Regions from separate parts of the Paraburkholderia sp. J7 genome, predicted to be linked through region 2. Evidence: riboswitches for the same ligand, from Rfam matches in the RefSeq annotation. Region 2 holds a riboswitch; each other region holds the start of a gene.
What was found. A riboswitch is a leader RNA that binds a small molecule or an ion and turns the genes downstream of it on or off. The one in region 2 is predicted to bind cobalamin.
Positions count from the first base shown of each region.

Region 1 (5,994 bases), on a different contig from region 2:
CCATGACGCCTTCGATGAGGATCAGGTCGGCTTCGCGCGCGGCCTGCGCGAGCAGGGCGCGGCACGCCTGTTCGCCCACCATCCACAGGTCGAGCGAGAGCACGGGTGCGCCGCTCGCGCGCGCGAGAATCGAGGGGTCGAGAAAATCCGGCCCGGTCTTGAACACGCGTACGCGCCGGCCCGCACGGCGGTGCAGGCGCGCGAGGCCCGCCGTAAGCGTGGTTTTGCCCTGGCCCGAAGCGGGCGCGCTGATGAACAGCGCGGGGCAGGCAAGCGTTGCGCTCATGCGCTCAAAACTCCACGCCCTTTTGCGCCTTCACGCCTTGCTCGCGATACGGATGCTTCACGAGGCGCATTTCCGTGACGAGGTCGGCGGCTTCGATCAGCGCGTCGGGCGCATGGCGGCCCGTCACGACCACGTGCACGTGCGGCGCGCGCGACGCGATCACGCCGAGCACTTCGTCGAGCGGCAGGTACTCGTATTTGAGCACGGTGTTGAGCTCGTCGAGGATCACCATCGCGTACTCGCCGCTTTCGATCATGCGCTTTGCTTCGTCCCAGCCCTTGCGCGCGGTGGCGATGTCGCCGTCGCGATTCTGCGTGTTCCAGGTGTAGCCGTCGCCCATGGTCACGAAGTCGCAGTGCGCGACGCTGCCGAGAAAATCGCGTTCGGCCGTATGCAGCGCGCCCTTGATGAACTGCACGACGCCGAGCTTCATGCCGTGGCCGAGCATGCGCACGGCCATGCCGAACGCTGCCGTGCTCTTGCCCTTGCCGTTGCCAGTGTTGACGATCAGGAGGCCCTTTTCGTGCGTTGCGGCGGCCTGTTTTTTCTCGTGGCCCTCGCGGCGGCGTTGCGTCATGCGTTGGTGCGATTCGGGATCGGTTTTCATCGTCGTGAGTGGGTTTATTGCGGGGCTTTCGCTTGCGTGTTTGCCGGGTTTTGCAGCATGCCTGCGATCGCGACCGTTACGCCGTCGAGCGCCAGCTTGCCGCGCACGAGCGGACCGCCGCCCGCCGCGAGACGCGCGCAGGGCTCGCACACGCCGTCCACGCCGAATTGCGCTTGGGCAGCAGCGGAGGGCGGCGTGATCGTGGGCGTCGCGGCGATTTGCTCCCGCGTGAACGTGTACAGCGGTAGCGCATGCGCCGCACAAAACGCCTTTAGCGCGGGTTCACCGGCTTTGACGTCGAGCGTGGCCACGGAGGTTACGCTTTCGAGCGGCCACGCACCGAGCGCGGCGCGCACGGCGGCGTCGACCTGCGCAAGCGTCACGCCGCGCCGGCAGCCAATGCCGAGCGCGAGCGACGGCGCGCGCTGTGCGGGCTCCAGCGTGGTTTCGAATGTAGCTGCGCGCGTGGCGCGATTTTCGACAGGATTCACGGCGGAGGCGGAGCAAGCAAAACAGTCGTATTCCGGTCGCTGCCGGATGCGCGCTACGATAGCACACGCTTTTGCGGCTTCCCACGCCTTCCTTGACGCGCAAGCCCCCCGCGCCTACACTCGCACGCACTCTGGTGCTCGCGCGCGCGATTCATGATGCGCGCGCAGTTAAACGGGAATCAGGGAGCCATCCCGCCTCGGGCATGGCCAACCTGAACTGCACCCGCAACGGTACAACGAGCGCGGCGTTCGAACGAATGCCGCACACCGCTTCCATGCTTTACGCAGTCCAAGCCACTGTGCGAGGCGGCCGCAAGGCCACTCGCGCGGGAAGGCGAAGCGGTGTTTCGTCAGTCCGGATACCGGCCAGATACGTGGGATTCGCGCTGCGGGGATGCGGTGCCGGGTCCATGATATTCACGCGTCGGCCGGGCGAGGCCCGGGTGCGTTTCCGGTCGTTCGTCCCCTGCAGGTTTTCTGAATCGTTGCGCGTGAGTGCGTCTCCACGGATACGCGCGTGCTCGCTCGACGACACCCGACACCCGCACGAACGGCGAGCGCGACGCACCATGCCCCGCAATCCGGCCAGGCGCCGAAGGAGCACTTCATGCAAATGCGCAAGATTCCGGTCACGATCGTGACGGGTTTTCTCGGCAGCGGCAAAACCACGCTGCTGCGTCACATTCTCCAGCACGCGGGCGGTCTGCGCGTCGCGGTCATCGTCAACGAGTTCGGCGAACTCGGTATCGACGGCGAAATTCTGCGTGGCTGCGGCATTGGCTGCGACGAGAACGGCAACGAAACGGAAGGCCAGCTCTACGAACTCGCGAACGGGTGCCTGTGCTGCACCGTGCAGGAAGAGTTCTTCCCGGTGATGGAGAAACTGCTCGAACGCCGCGGCGACATCGATCATGTACTGATCGAGACCTCGGGCCTCGCGCTGCCCAAGCCGCTCGTGCAGGCGTTCAACTGGCCGTCGATTCGCAATGCGTTCACCGTCGATGCAGTCGTGACCGTGGTGGACGGCCCCGCCGCCGCGAGCGGCCAGTTCGCCGAGAACCCGCAGGCCGTGGACGCACAACGCCGCGCCGACCCGAATCTCGATCACGAATCGCCGCTGCACGAGCTGTTCGAAGACCAGCTTTCGGCCGCCGATCTCGTCATTCTCAACAAGACCGATCTGCTCGACGAAGCGGGCCAGGACGCGCTCATTGCCGAGCTGCGCGAAGAGCTGCCGCAGCAGGTGAAGATCGTGCGCGCGCAGCACGGCAAGCTCGATCTGCATACGCTGCTCGGGCTCGAAGCGGCTTCCGAAGAGAGCATTCATCTGCGGCACGACCATCACGGTTCCGCCGACGACGCCGATCATCATCATGACGAGTTCGATTCGGTCGTGGTGTCGGGCGCGGCCGCTTCGCGCGAGAGCGTGATCGAAGCGCTGCAGCAGCTCGTCGATGCACACACGATCTATCGCGTGAAGGGCTTCGCCGCGCTGCCGGGTGCACCGATGCGTCTCGTGATTCAAGGTGTAGGCCGCCGCTTCGACAGCTATTTCGACCGCCGCTGGAACGCGCAGGAAAGCGCGGCGCAGCCGCTTGCGAGCCGCTTCGTGCTGATTGGCGAAGACCTCGATGGCGCGACGCTGCAAGCGGCATTCGATACGGCGCTCGCGAACATGCAGACCGCGGGCGCGAAGTGACCGCGCTGCGCTAGACGAGGCCGCACCATGCACTTGCTGCGCACCACGCCAGGCGGTTTCGTCGACGACACGCAAGGCGTCATCCGTATCGATCAGCAGCCCGCAGAAATCGTCGTGCTCAGTTCGGCGGATACGACGCTCGCGCTGCTGGCGAGCGTCGTACCGCGCCTGCCCAAAGGTTTTCCGGGTGTGCGGCTCGCGAACGTCACGTACCTGCGCCAGAACGCATCGGTGGACTTCTACGTCGAAGACGTGTTGCAGCATGCGCGGGTGGTAGTGGTCGATCATCTGGGTGGCGAAACGTACTGGCCTTACGGCATCGAGCAGGTCGTCTCGCTCGCGCAGCGGCGCGGGCAACTGCTCGCGATGTTTTCGGGCGACTTGCAGGAAGACCCCAATCTCATCGCGAAGAGCCGCGCCGAGCCCGAGTTTTGCCGCCTGCTTTGGCGTTATCTGCGCGAAGGCGGCGCGGCGAACGCCGAATCGTTTCTGCGCGCGCTCGCGTGGCGCGCATTCGACTGGGGCAGGGAGCCTGCGCCGCCCGTCGCGCTGCCGGCCGCCGCGCTCTATTGTCCGCAGCGCGACGTCGCGACCATCGACGAATGGCGCGCGCGCTGGCAACCCGGCGCCCCGGTCGTCGCGCTGCTGTTTTACAAGGCGCATTTGCAGGCCGCGAACACGGCCGCTTTCGACGCGCTCATTACCGCGCTGCTGGCGCGCGGCATGAACCCGCTGCCGCTTGCGATCACCTCGCTCAAGGACACCTTGAGCCGCGACGTGCTCGATCAACTGGCGGCCGAGCACGATGTCTCGCTCGTGCTGAACACCACGGCGTTTGCGGCTTCGTCGCTGGACGACCCCGAACCGCTCGCGCTCGCCGGCGACGCACCCGTGCTCCAGGTGATCCTGAGCGGCGGCAACCGCGACGACTGGGTCAAGGACAATCACGGCCTGAACTCACGCGACATCGCCATGCATATCGCGCTGCCCGAGGTGGACGGCCGCGTGATCACGCGCGCGATCAGCTTCAAGGGCCTCGCGTACCACTGCAAAGAGACGCAAGTCGATGTGGTGCGCTATCAGCCCGACCTGGAACGCGTGGCTTTCGTGGCCGAACTCGCGCGCCGCTGGTGCCGTTTGCGCAGCCTGCCGAACGCGGAGAAAAAGCTCGCGCTCGTGCTCGCGAACTATCCGATGAGCGAAGGGCGCATTGGCAACGGCGTGGGGCTCGATACGCCGGCTTCGGTGGTCGGCATCCTGCGCATGCTGCGCGACGAAGGCTACCGCGTAGCCGATCTGCCCGAAGACGGCGACGCGCTCATGCGCATCCTCACACAGGGCGTAACGAACGATCCCGACACACGCGCGCTGCGCCCCGCATGGCAGAGCCTTTCGCTCGACGACTACCGCGCGCGCTTCTCGCAGTTGCCCGCCGAGGCGCAAAACGCGCTGATCGCGCGTTGGGGCGTACCGGAAGAGGACCCCACGGTGCGGCGCGGCCGCTTCATGATCGCGGGCTGGCGCTGCGGCCAGGTGTTCGTGGGCATTCAGCCTTCGCGCTCGCGCGGCGACGACACTTACGCGAACTACCACGACGCCGAACTCGTGCCGCCGCACGCGTACCTCGCGTTTTACTTCTGGCTGCGCGAGACGTTCGGCATCGACGCCATCGCGCACGTGGGCAAGCACGGTAATCTGGAGTGGCTGCCGGGCAAGAGCGTTGCGCTTGGCGACACCTGTTGGCCCGACATGGCGCTCGGGCCGCTGCCGCATCTGTATCCGTTCATCGTCAACGATCCGGGCGAGGGGAGCCAGGCGAAGCGCCGCGCCCAGGCGGTGATCGTCGATCATCTGATGCCGCCGCTCACGCGCGCTGAAAACTACGGGCCGCTGCAAGACCTCGAACGTCAGGTCGATGAGTATTACGAAGCATTGATGGTGGACCCGCGCCGCGCGAAGCTGCTGCGCAAGACCATACTTGCGACCATCATAGAGCATCGGCTGCACGAAGAATTGAGCGTCGCCGCGCCCGCGGATCAGGCTGGCGAAGACGAACTCCTCACGCGCGCCGACGCGTACCTGTGCGAGCTGAAGGAAGCGCAGATTCGCGACGGGCTGCACACGTTCGGCGAATCGCCGCAGGGCCAGCAGCGTTGCGACACGCTGCTCGCGCTAGGGCGTTACGCGTGCGGGGACGGTCAGGGTGCGAACGCGGGCTTCATCGAGGCGATCGCGCGCGACCTGCGCATCGATCACCTGGTCGATCCGGCCACGGTGGATTGGGCTGCGTCGTGGCAGGGCCCGCGTCCATCGCTGCTCGCCAGCGTAAGCGACACGCCATGGCGCCATGCGGGCGATACGCGCGAACGCCTGGAAATGCTCGCGGCCACGCTGATCGAAGGCATTTGCTCAGGCGAACGAAACGATGCGACAACACAATCGTTGCCGCACGCGGCGCAGGTGCTCGCACGCCTGCACGACGATGTGCTGCCGCGCCTCGATGCCTGCGGCCCAGAAGAAATGCGCCAGCTGCGCCGCGGTTTCGAAGGCCGTTTCGTGCCGCCGGGCCCGAGCGGTTCGCCTTCGCGCGGCCGTCCCGATGTGCTGCCCACGGGCCGCAACTTCTATTCCGTCGATACGCGCGCCATCCCCACGCAGGCCGCGTGGGTGCTCGGCATGAAATCGGCGCAGCAGCTCATCGAGCGCCATTTGCAGGAGCACGGCGATTATCCGCGCGCCGTGGGGCTTTCGGTATGGGGCACGGCCACGATGCGCACCGGCGGCGACGATATTGCCCAGGCGTTCGCGCTGATCGGCGTGCGCCCGAAGTGGGCTGCGGGCAGCCAGCGCGTGACCGACTTCGAGATCATGCCGGTCGAGGCGCTGGACCGGCCGCGTATCGACGTGACGC
Region 1 covers NZ_CAJMYZ010000005.1:111,408-117,401, forward strand. Annotated here, with positions in the region: gene U5A58_RS09925 (cobyrinate a,c-diamide synthase) at 1-286, opposite strand, end outside; gene cobO (cob(I)yrinic acid a,c-diamide adenosyltransferase) at 291-893, opposite strand; gene U5A58_RS09935 (cobalamin biosynthesis protein) at 908-1,333, opposite strand; cobalamin riboswitch at 1,500-1,770, shown strand; gene cobW (cobalamin biosynthesis protein CobW) at 1,992-3,083, shown strand; gene cobN (cobaltochelatase subunit CobN) at 3,111-5,994, shown strand, end outside.
Region 1: another riboswitch for cobalamin. It lies ahead of cobW (cobalamin biosynthesis protein CobW); the one in region 2 lies ahead of U5A58_RS04640 (TonB-dependent receptor domain-containing protein).

Region 2 (5,994 bases):
CAGTGCTCGAACGCCAATACGTGTGCGTGATGGAAGATCCGCTCATGCCTGCGTGCTTCATCAATCACGAGCGCGGGCTCTATACGGTCGAAACGCCGATGGCAAACGAAGACCGGAGCCGCCAGGGCCGCCGGCAGGGCGAAATGCCGCTGCCTGCGAGCTATATGCGTGAGATCCGGCGCTTGCTGTACATCGAACACCTGACGGCAGGTGGCGGGCTGAGCAAGGCGACCAACCTGTTGAGCAAGGACGCCAATTACCACGAAGCGGTCTTCAGGAATATCTGGAGCCGGTGCCAGGCGGAGAACCGCCGTCCAGCCGCTGGCTCCGATCCTCAAAACGTATAAGTGACCTTCCCAAACGCCGTGCGCCCGAGCGTGTTGTACCCGTACGCGGTCACATATTGCCGGTTGAACACGTTCGCGAGCGTGGCCGAAAGCGCGAGATGCGCATTGACCTTGTACGACGCGCGCAGGCTCACCGTCGTCCACGAAGGCAGGTAGATCGTGTTGAGCTGGTCGTCGAATGTCGAGCCGTTGTACAGCAGCGAAACGCCGGTGCTGAGCGCGTGGAGCTGGAACTCGTCCCACGTGTGATCCACGCTCAGGCTCACCGTCTGGCGCGGGCGGCGATTGAGCCAGGTCTGGTCGGTCACGTCCTGCGGATTCAGAATCCCCACCGTGAGGCTCACCGGCGTGTAGTTGCCGAGCGTGCCCTTGTACGAGAGGTCGAGACCCTGAATATGCGCGCGGCCCACGTTCACAGGCAGGAAGGTCTGCGAGTTGTACGTGATGAGGTCGTGCACGCGCGTGTCGTACACCGCGGCTGTGAACGTGCCGATCGAAGTGGTCGCATCGAGCGCCGCCTCGACCGAGTCGCTGCGCTCGGGCAGCAGGTTGGGGTTCGAGTAGCCTGGATAGTACAGGTCGTTGAACGTGGGCAGACGGAACGCATTGCCATACGAAACGCGCGCCGTGTAGACCGGCGTGATCGCCCACGAGAGCGCGACGTTGCCCGTATTGACCGACTCCCCCTGCACGATCTCGTGCCGCCCCGCGAGGAACAGCGTGACGGGCCCGAGCGTCGTGGACTGATGCATCGACACGGCGGAATCGTTGCGCGCGGGCAGGCCGCCCGGCACATCCACAGGCAGAAACGCCAGTTCGCGCGTGTAGTCGTAGGCGAGCTTGGTCTCGCCGTCGAGCGGCATGCCAAAGAGCGTGTGGCCCCTTTCCTGATGCGTGAGCGACGTGGAGGTGGCAAAGCGCGTCGAGTCGATCTCGTCGGTCGGGATCGTCGGGTCGTTCGAATAGAGGAACTCACGGTCCGTGGCGTACCCCACCGACTGGTCGAACTGCGTGGTCGGCGTGATGTCGAGGTGGAACGCGAGGCCGGTCGTGAGCTGGTTGTCGCGCTGCCGGTCGTTGCCCCCTGCGTTGTCGTAGGAGAGATCGGAGCGGTGGTACAGCGCGAAGGTCGAGATCGACCAGTTGTCGTGCGCGTAGCCGAGGCGCGCGTCCAGGTTCTGCGCGTGGTAAGGGTTGCGGCCGTCTTCGTGGCCGTAGGCCCAGGGCTGCGTCGCGTCGATGCCGGCCGTGTTGTAGTCATGCAGACCCAGCGAATACGTGAGTCCGCTCAACGCGGCAAGCGGCCCGGTCGAGCCGATCGTGCCCGAGGTGCGCACCTGCGTGTCGAAGGTCTTGTTCGAGCCGCCGCCGAACGACACGGTGGTCTGGTTCGGCTGGTTCGACGCATGGCGCGTGAAGAGCTGCACGACGCCGCCCACGGCGTCCGCGCCGAACGAGGCGGCCGCGGGGCCCGAGATCACCTCCACGCGGTCGAACGAGTCCGTCGCAAGATCGCCCCATTCGGCCGTGCCGGTGGTGACGGAGCCCACGCGTATGCCGTCGATGAACACAGCCACCTGGTCCGCCGACGACCCGCGGATGCTCACGCCCGTGTACGAGCCAGGCCCGCCGGTCTGCGAGACGGTGACGCCGGGCAGCGTGGCGAGCGCCTGCGCGATGCTGGGGTCGACGGGCGAGGCGCGGTCGAGGTCGGCGCGCGTGAGCACCTGGGTGGTTGCGTAGCGCTGGTCGAACGATTGCGGCAGGTGCTGCGTGTCGCCCACGACGAGGATATTGGGCAGCGTGGTGTCGTCGGTGGTTTGCTGCTGGGCCTGGGCGGGCGATGCGTCGGCGGCATGCGCGGTTTGCCACGCACAGGCGAGCGCGGCGGAAGTCAAAACGAACTGGCGAAACTTCATGATGCGGTGGCTGGAAACAGCGCTTGTTCAGGGCTGTCCTTGCAACGGGCGGCCGCCGCACGGGCGGTGCTTGCGCATTGGGGATCCCCGCCCGCTGCGGCTGCTGGACTCGGCTGATGGCAGGTCTCCTGGCTCGCGGGTCGACGTCCGTTGCCGGCCTTCCCGGTTTCCCAGTGGCCCGCTTTGGCATGGACTCGCCGCTGACAGTTGCGGGGGCAGCCGCAGTCTTGCACTGCGTTCCCTTTTGATCCCGTCGCCGGGAACCATCAGCGCGCAAGGGTAATGGCCGCGCATTGCGCGCGTCAACCTTTGCCCGGTGCGGTGTGGCGAAAACACCCGGTTTGGTCTGCCCCCCGGCGCCACGCGTTGACCGATGGACGTGCGCTGTTATGCGGGTGTCTCACGGCACGCGATCTCGTGCCGTTGACGGAGGGGCGAGAGAGGCGCTTGCGCAAGCCCCGGTGTTCAGTGCATAAAGCACGGCCCCGAACCATTGTGATTCGGGGCCGCTTTCCAGTGTGGCTACATCACGAGGCCGAGAGCTTCACCGCCACGCCGGTCGAAGAATAAACGGGCGTGGCCTTGAAGCCATCTACAGTGACGGTCGCGAACTTGACCGACGCGCCGCTGCCGTCGATCAGGTCGATCGTGTCGCCTGCCTTCGGCGCATAGCCGTTCACGAACTTCACGTGCAGCGTGCCGCCCGCCACCGTGAGCTGGCCGCCCACGCGCAGACGTCCGCCGCCGTTGCCGTCGATGTCGAGTTCGAGCGTCGTGCTGTCGAGCTGCGTGTACTTGCCCGCTACCGTCAACGGCGCGCTCGTCGAGACGCTCACGCTGCCTCCCGAGCCCACGTACACATCGCCGTTGCCGAAGGCCGTGGCCGACGCGGCCGCGAGCACGCCGCCGCTCACCTGCGAGCCGCCCGCGTAACTGTTGTTGCCCGCGAGCGTGAGCGTGCCGCTGCCCTGCAGCGTGAGCTTGCCCGAGCCGGCAATGTCGTTGCGCCAGGTGTCGGCGGCGTTGAAGCCGCCCTGGCTTGCGTCCATTGCGACGATCACGTTGCCGTTGAATGCGCCATAACCATCGGCAGCACTAAACATGTTCAGACGGCCCCAGCCTTCGGAGTCGTCCATGACCGGATAGCCCGAGACGACTTCGGTCGTCTTCAGCACGACGCGGCGCTGGTCGGCGCTCAGATACGGGAAGCGCGTTTCGAGCAGCACCTCGGCGCCCTTGGGTACGACAGGCGGCGCTTCGGTCGATTCGATCTGGCTGAAGCCGAACGTCAAGCGGCGCGCGAATTCCGACTTGTTGGTCGCGTAGTCGGAGAAGCGGTCGTTCGCGCTCGTGCCCGAATGCGCGAAGGTCGAGAAGGTCGTGGCGCTCGTGCCGGTTGCCTGTTCGAGCGCGCTGTGCGCTTGCGCGTAGGCCGCGCTCTTGAGCGTGGCGTTCGCGGGGTCGTAGAGATTCGCGGCCGTGGCGGCCAGCGCGAACATGCGTCCGCCGATCACGTCGAGCGGCGAATGCATGCCCGCAAGAATGCGGTTCTCGCCGAGTTCGAGGCCGCGGCTCGCCATTTCCTGGTAACGCTCGGGCACGAGGTAGGCCATCGTCATCGCGTCGCGCATGGCTTCGGCTTCGTGGCCGCTGATGAAGCCGCCGTCGGTCGAAGGCGTCGTGCTGATCGCCGGCACGAGCGTGGGGTCGACCACGACGCTCGTGCTCCAGCGGAATGGCCGCGCGTATTTGTAGAAGCGCTTGGCGGGTTCGGTCGAGGCGTTGTTGCCCATTGTGTTGAGCAGGTCCACCACCTTGCCGAACGTCGCGTTGCTCGTGCTGCCCACGCCCGTGTTGTTGCCCGAGTCGTTGTAGAGCGTGGTGGTTGCGTCCGCGGGAATCGACGTGATGCTCGTGGTTTGCTGCGCGGCCGCGCGCCAGGCGGCGGTGAGCGGGCCCATGCCGTCGGTCACGCTGTAGCCTTTGCCGCGGCGGTCGTCGTAGTAGGCCGCGTCCGCTTGCGCCTGGGTGCGCTGTGTCGTTGCGCTCACAACGTACTGGATATTCGCGTTCAACACGGTGCTGTTGAGAATCGTGCCGTTGGGCGTGCCGTCGGTGGGCACGCCCGTCCATGTGGACTGCACGACTGCGGGGAACGTGCCGTTGGCGGGCGCGGAAACGCCGGCGTCCACGAGCAGCGTGAGCGGCTGCCACAGATCGAGAAAGCGCGCCACCACGCGCACGCCCGCGTTGGTCGCGAGCGTGGCGTAGCGCGCGTCGCCGCGCTGGTTGGTCGCGATGTTGTCGACGAAGGCGGGCACGTCGGGAATCGGTGCATTGTCCACGAAGCCGGGGTCGGCGGGCGGCGCGGGGATGGCGGCGGTGCTGGCGGGGTCGTTATTGCCGCCGCCGCAGGCGGTCAGTGCGGCAATGCTGGTAAGCACTGCCAGGTAGAGTGGCAGCGCAATTCGGTGGTGTGATGCGGACATGCTGAGGGCTCCGTCGTCGTGGTTGATGCTGTGTGGTGATGGCAGACTGACGGCGGCGAATTATGCTTACCCTCGATTACTCCCTAATTACCAAATTATTACGCCTATGTTAAGCGGTAATTGAAATGAAATGCGGGTGAAATAATGTTCGGGGTTCATTTACGGCCGCGCCTCGAGATACCCCACCTGTACCGGCGGCACGAACCACGCGAGACACAGGCCGGCGAGCGCGGCGATGGCGGCAACAACGAGGCCCATGTGGATCGAATCTACGAGCGCGCTGCGCGCCGAGCTCATCATCGCGTCGCCGGCGTGCCCGGCGCTCACGAGGCGACTGATCAGCGCGGCCTGGTCGGCGCGGTCCACGAGCAGTTCGGGACTCGCAAACGACTTGAACCACTGCGTTGCCTGGTACGAGTCGAGCGAGCGATTCACGCCCATGGTGTAGAGGTGCCCGAGCAGTGCGCCGGTCATCGCCGTGCCCAGCATGCCGCCGAAAGTGCGCAGCGATTGCAGCATCGCCGTCGCGGCGCCGAGATGGTCGCGCGAGACAATCTGCTGCGAGCAGACCGTGAGGCTCGTGCCCACGAGGCCCAGACCCAGGCCGCTCGCGCCCATGCACGCCATCCACACGAGATGCGGCTCGTTGCCTCGCAGCACGACCACCGCGAGGCTCGCGAAGGCGGACAGTGCGAAGCCGACGTAGAGGATCGCGTTGGCGCGCCGGATCCGCGTGACCACGCGGTTGTTCACGAAACTGCCCACCGTCGTGCCGAGCAGGAGCGGCGTGATCAGCATGCCCGAGGCGCGCGGCGACATCGCGTAGCCGCCCTGGAATAGCAGCGGCACGTAGAAAACGAGCGAGAACAACGCGAACCCGCCGAGCACCGACATCGCAAAGAGCGGACCGAGTTTTCGATCGAGCAGCATGTCCACGGGGATGATCGGGTAGCCCATGCGCTTTTCCCAGAAGAAAAGCGTTAGCGAAAAGACCAGCACGATCACCGCCAGCACGATCGTCGTCGTCGTCCATCCTTGTTTCGGCCAGAGCTCGATCACGAGCTGCAGCGCGCCGAATGTGACAGCGACGACGCAAGCGCCGAGCCAGTCGAGGCGCAGCCTCGCGCCTTCGCGCGCATGGTGCAGATGCGGCAGGAAAGCGTGCACGAAGAACAGCGCCAGCAGACCCACCGGCACGTTGACGAAGAACACGAGCCGCCAGCTTCCGTGCTGGGTCAG
Region 2 covers NZ_CAJMYZ010000002.1:333,571-339,564, forward strand. Annotated here, with positions in the region: gene U5A58_RS04635 (hypothetical protein) at 1-347, shown strand, start outside; gene U5A58_RS04640 (TonB-dependent receptor domain-containing protein) at 335-2,266, opposite strand; cobalamin riboswitch at 2,367-2,549, opposite strand; gene U5A58_RS04645 (acid phosphatase) at 2,794-4,755, opposite strand; gene U5A58_RS04650 (MFS transporter) at 4,915-5,994, opposite strand, start outside.

Region 3 (5,994 bases), on a different contig from region 2:
GTTTGCGAAATACCGGGCAGCGTGAGTTCGCTGCCGAGCGCCGCCGCGCATGCGGCGGTCGCGGTCACGCCGGGTACGACTTCATAAGGAATGCCAAGCACACGCAAGCGCCGGATCTGCTCGCCGATTGCGCCATAGAGCGACGGGTCACCCGAATGCACGCGTGCCACGTCGAAGCCCTGGGCGTGCGCGTTTTCGAGCAGCGCGATGATCTCGTCCAGCGTGAGCGGTGCGGTATCGACCACCTTGTGCGCGCTGTGGCCTTCCAGCACGGCGGGCGGCACGAGCGAGCCGGCATAGAGAATCACGGGGCAACTGCGCACGAGGCGCTGGCCCTTCACGGTGATCAGTTCAGGATCGCCCGGCCCCGCGCCAATGAAGAAAACGGTCATGCGTTCAAACTCCGCTTAATGTAGTCGTCGAGCGCGTCGATCGACTCTTGCGCCGACGTGAATTCGCGCTGCGCATCCGGCAGCGGCGGCCGCTGCATCAACACCACGGGCAGGCCCAATTCCCGCGCGACGGCGAGCTTCGCTTCGGTCGCCGCGCCGCCGCTGTTCTTGCTGACCACCACATCGATATGCGCTTCGGTGAACAGGGCGCGCTCGCCTTCTGCGGTGAACGGCCCACGAGCGTCGATGATGCGAGCGCGGGCGTGGCCGGCATGCGCTTCGAGGCAACGGACCGTCCAGTGCTGCTGCTCCGGCACTTCGTGCAGATGCGCGAGCGGTTCGCGCCCGAGCGTGAAGAGCGGCCGCGCAAATGGCGCAAGCGCTTCGACTACGCCAGCCCAGCCGCTCACCATGCGCCAGTCGTCGCCCGCCTGCGCCTGCCAAGGCGCGCGCCGCAGCGCCCAGTACGGCACCTGTGTTGCAAGGCAGGCGCGCGCCGCGTTGGCGCTGATCTGCGCGGCGTAAGGATGCGTGGCATCGACAACGAGCGCGATGTCTTCGTCGGCGAGAAAACGCGCGAGCCCTTCTGCCCCGCCGAAGCCCCCCACACGCACCGCACAGCCGAGATCGGCAGGCACGCGGCCAAGGCCCGCGAGCGAGTACACGTGCTGGTGCCCAAGCGTGCGCGCGATCGCCAGCGCATCGCCTGTGCCACCCAGCAGCAGGATGCGCGCGGTCATGGCTTGACGGCCTCGTAGAGCGTGACGGGCAACGCCTGACGCCAGGTATCGAAGCCGCCAAGCGGCTGCGCCTCGCCAATGCCGATACGCGTGAGCGTGCCGCCATGCTGCGCGCGCCATGTCACGAGCGCCGCTTCGCTTTGCAGCGTCACCGCGTTCGCGACGAGCCGGCCGCCGCTCGCGAGCGCCGCCCAGCACGCGTCCAGCACGCCGGGAACGGTCACGCCGCCGCCGATGAAGACGGCGTCGGGCGTGGCGAGTCCCGCGAGCGCTTCGGGCGCGCGGCCCGCGACGAGCTGCAGACCCGGCACGCCCAGCGCGGCGCGATTGTGTTCGATGAAGCGTTGACGCTCGGCATGCGCCTCGATCGCGATCGAGCGGCAAGCGGCATGCGAGCGCATCCACTCGATGCCGATCGAGCCGCTGCCCGCCCCCACGTCCCAGAGCAACGCGCCGGGCGTCGGCGCGAGGCGCGCGAGCGTGAGCGCGCGCACGTCGCGCTTCGTGAGCTGGCCGTCGTGGCGGTAAGCGTCGTCGGGAAGGCCGGGCGTGAGCGTCCAGCCGTGCGCAGGCGCATTCGCAACATCGCTTTCGCATTCGAACGCGACGAGGTTGAGCGCCGCGGTTTCGCCGACGTGCCACGCATTGGCGCGGCCTTCGATGCGGCGCTCGAGCGGGCCGCCCAAATGCTCGAACACCGCAAGACGGCTGGCGCCGAAGCCCGCTTGCGCGAGCAGCGCAGCAAGCGCCGCGGGCGTGCGCCCATCGGCGCTCAACGCGAGCACGCGCGAGCGCGCGTAGAGATGGCGGCGCAGCGCATCGAGCGGACGGCCGACGAGCGAGACCATCGCCGTACCCTGCAACGCCCAGCCCATGCGCGCCGCCGCCAACGAGAGCGACGAAGGCGCGGGCAGCACGCGCATTTCACCGGGCGCCACACGGCGCGCGAGCGTCGCGCCCACACCGAACAGCATGGGGTCGCCGCTCGCGAGCACACATACGGGCGCATTCGACTCGCGATGCGCGAGCAGCGCCTCGACGCTGAACGGCTGCGGCCACGCTTCGCGGCGCGCGCGCACGCGCGAGGGCAGCATCGCAAGATGGCGCTCGCCGCCCGTCACGACGGCCGCGTCGAACAGCGCGCGCCGCGCGTCGCGCCCGAGCCCCGCATAGCCATCGTCGCCTATGCCCACCACCGTCAGCCATGCCTGCGTGCCCTGCATTCGTTCTCCCGCTTTTGCTTGCTTTGTTGCCTGGTTTGTCGCCTGTTTCCCTGCGCCACCGGCGGCCCGCACCCCGATTGCCGGGCGGAGCGCGCGCGAAAACGGGCATAATACCGTGTCCGCCGGCGCCTTTCAGGCACTTTGTATGAGGCCGGAGTCAGCGCTGAAGCGCTAACTCCGGATCGCAAACAGGGAACACAGCAAGCTGTGGCCGCCCCCGCGACTGTAAGCAGCGAGACCGCATCCACCCGAGCCACTGGTTTTACCGGGAAGGCCGATGCGGTCCACGACCTGCGAGCCAGGAGACCTGCCGGCCGACTGTTCGTGCGAACCCATATCGGGCGGGGTGTACCGATACCGCTGCCGTTTCCCGCCTCACGTGCGGGCAGCGCGCCGCTCCCGCGCGATGCTTACCCGGTATTCCCTTGAAACACGAAACGAAGCCCGTCTCGCCCGCTGCTGCATTGGCCGTGCTCCGCCCCTCGGCGTGCCCGGGGCTCGTGCGCGTGGTCGCGGCGCGCGACGGCGGCCTGTGCCGCATCCGCCTGCCCGGCGGCGTGCTGAGCGCCACGCGGGCGCGCGCCCTCGCCGACGCCGCGTTGGCGCATGCCGGCGGCGTGCTCGAACTGACCAATCGCGCGAACGTGCAGATTCGCGGCGTACGCGCCGGCGAGGAGGCCGCGTTGAGCGCCGCGCTGATCGGTGCGGGCCTCGGGCCCGCTGGCATCGACGCCGCGAGCCCGGTCGAGCACGCGTGCGCCGCCGACGAATTGCGCAACGTGATGCTGAGCCCGCTCGCGGGCGTTGATCCTGCGGCTTTGTGCGACACAACGGTACTCGCCGCCGCGCTCATCGACATGATGCAGCGCGAGGCGCGTTTCGCCGCGCTCTCGCCCAAGTTCGCGCTGCAACTGGACGGCGGCGAGCGCATGGCGATGCTCGGGCATCCGCACGACATCTGGCTCGCCGCGCTGCCGCACGGCGCGACCGTGCGCTTTGCGCTGGGCCTCGCAGGGTGCCCCACGGCGCAGCCAGTCGGCACGCTCGCAACCGAAGATATTTGCGCATCGATACGCGCGCTGCTCCACGCGTTCCTCGATCTCGCTGGCGCAGACGCAACGCGCATGCGCGATGTGCTCGCCGCACACTCCCTCGATGCGTTGCTGCAACGCGCGCGCGATCATGGCGGCTTCGCGCTGATGCGTGACGACGCCGCGCTGCACGCGTGGCGTCGCGAGCCGAGTCCTGCTAGCTTGCGACTGGGCGCGCACGCGCTGCGCGTCGACAGCAGTGGCTACGTGGGCGCGCAGCCCGCGCTCGGCCGCATCGACGCGCATACGCTGCGCGCGCTCGCCGCGCTCGCGCAAGACTCGGGCGATGCGACGCTGCGGGTGACGCCATGGCAAGGCCTGCTGCTGCCTAACGTGCCCGCGCGCGCCATGACCGGCGCGCTCGAACGGCTGCACGCGCTCGGCCTCATCGTCTCGCGCGCCGATCCGCTCGCGCGCCTGATCGCCTGCACGGGCTCGGCGGGATGCGCCAAAAGCCGCGCCGACACCAAAGCCGACGCACAGCGTCTCGCCGCCCTGCTGCCGCCCGGCGCGCAAGCGCACCTGAGCGGCTGTGAACGCTCCTGCGCGGCCGCGCATTGTGCGCCGTTCACGTTGCTCGCCAGCGAACCGGACCATTACGACCTGTACCAGCGCGACGACACCCAAGGCGGCTTCGGCCAGCGCTTTGGCCAGCTCGTCGCGCGCAACCTGACGATCGAAGCTGCTGCGCTCGCACTCGCGCAGCGGCCCCGGAGTACCCAAGATGTCTGATTACATCCGCGACGGCCAGGCGATCTATCGCGAATCGTTCGCGACGATCCGCGCCGAAGCCGACCTCTCGCGCATTCCCGCCGACCTGGAAAAACTCGCCGTACGCGTGATCCACGCCTGCGGCATGGTGGACGTCGCCGCCGACCTCGCGTTTTCCGCAGGCGCGGGCACGGCGGGCCGCAACGCGCTCGCAGGTGGCGCGCCCATTCTCTGCGACGCGAAAATGGTCGCGTACGGCGTGACGCGCGCACGCCTGCCCGCGAACAACACCGTCATCTGCACGCTCGACGACCCCGCTGTGCCCACGCTCGCACGCGAGTTTGGCAATACGCGGTCGGCCGCCGCGCTCGAACTTTGGCGGCCGCATCTTGCAGGCAGCGTCGTGGCGATCGGCAATGCGCCCACCGCGCTCTTTCACCTGCTCGACATGATCGCGGCCGGCGCGCCGCTGCCCGCGCTCATCCTCGGCTTCCCCGTGGGCTTCGTCGGCGCGGCCGAGTCCAAGGCGCAGCTCGCCGCCGAAAATCACGGCGTGCCCTTCGTCGTCGTGCACGGCCGCCGTGGCGGCAGCGCGATGGCCGCCGCCGCCGTCAACGCACTCGCTTCGGAGACCGAATAAATGACCCGTAAAGGACGTCTGCACGGCATCGGCGTCGGCCCCGGCGACCCCGAACTGCTCACGCTCAAGGCCGTGCGCCTGCTCAAGGCCGCACCCGTCGTCGCGTATTTTGTCGCGAAGGGGAAGAAAGGCAATGCGTTCGGCATTGTCGAAGCCCATCTCGAAGCGGAGCAGGAACGCCTGCCGCTCGTGTACCCCGTGACGACCGAGGCGCTCGAACCGCCGCTCTCGTATGAGGCGATCATCGCCGACTTCTACGACGGCGCCGCGCAAATGCTGTCGCGCCATCTCGACGCCGGCCGTGACGTGGCCGTGATCTGCGAAGGCGATCCGTTCTTCTACGGCTCGTATATGTATCTGCACGACCGGCTCGCCGCGCGCTACGAGGCCGAAGTCGTGCCTGGCGTGTGCTCGATGCTGGGCGGCGCGGCTGTGCTGGGCGTGCCGCTCGTCTACCGTAACCAGAGCCTCGCCGTGCTGTCGGGCGTGCTGCCCGAGGACGAGTTGCGCCGGCGGCTGGCCGGCGCGGACGCCGCCGTCATCATGAAACTGGGCCGCAACTTCGACAAGGTTCGCCGCGTGCTGGGCGAACTGGGTCTCGCGCATCGCGCGCTGTATGTCGAGCGCGCAACGATGGCGAACCAGCGCATCGTCCCGCTCGACGACGTCGATCCGATGGCTTCGCCCTACTTCTCGCTGCTCGTCGTGCCGGGGGTGAAATGGCAGTCGTGACACCGCCTGCCATCGTCATTCTCGGGCCCGGCGCGCTGGCCACCGCGCGGCGCGTGCAGGCGCTCTACACGGGCGCGCAAATCCATGCGCTGCAAGGCCGCGTGGAAGGCGATGTCGCGTTTAGCGAGCTTGGCGCGCATTTGCGCGAATGCTATACGCGCGGCATGCCCATCGTCGCGCTGTGCGCGGCGGGCATCGTGATCCGGTGCCTCGCGCCGCTGCTGGCCAACAAGGGCGCGGAGCCGCCTGTGCTCGCACTCGCCGAGGACGGTAGCGCCGTCGTGCCGCTGCTCGGCGGACTGACCGGCGTGAACGTCATGGCGCGTGAAATTGGCGCGGCGCTCGCGGTCGCGCCCGCCATCACTACGAGCGGCGAACTGCGCTTCGGCACCTGTTTGCTCAATCCGCCCGCGGGCTATGCACTCGCAAGCCTCGCGCAAGGCAAGCGTTTCGTCTCCGATTTGC
Region 3 covers NZ_CAJMYZ010000005.1:124,003-129,996, reverse strand. Annotated here, with positions in the region: gene cobM (precorrin-4 C(11)-methyltransferase) at 1-392, opposite strand, end outside; gene U5A58_RS09995 (cobalt-precorrin-6A reductase) at 389-1,132, opposite strand; gene cbiE (precorrin-6y C5,15-methyltransferase (decarboxylating) subunit CbiE) at 1,129-2,355, opposite strand; cobalamin riboswitch at 2,497-2,685, shown strand; gene cobG (precorrin-3B synthase) at 2,781-4,178, shown strand; gene U5A58_RS09980 (precorrin-8X methylmutase) at 4,171-4,797, shown strand; gene U5A58_RS09975 (precorrin-2 C(20)-methyltransferase) at 4,798-5,529, shown strand; gene cobJ (precorrin-3B C(17)-methyltransferase) at 5,517-5,994, shown strand, end outside.
Region 3: another riboswitch for cobalamin. It lies ahead of cobG (precorrin-3B synthase); the one in region 2 lies ahead of U5A58_RS04640 (TonB-dependent receptor domain-containing protein).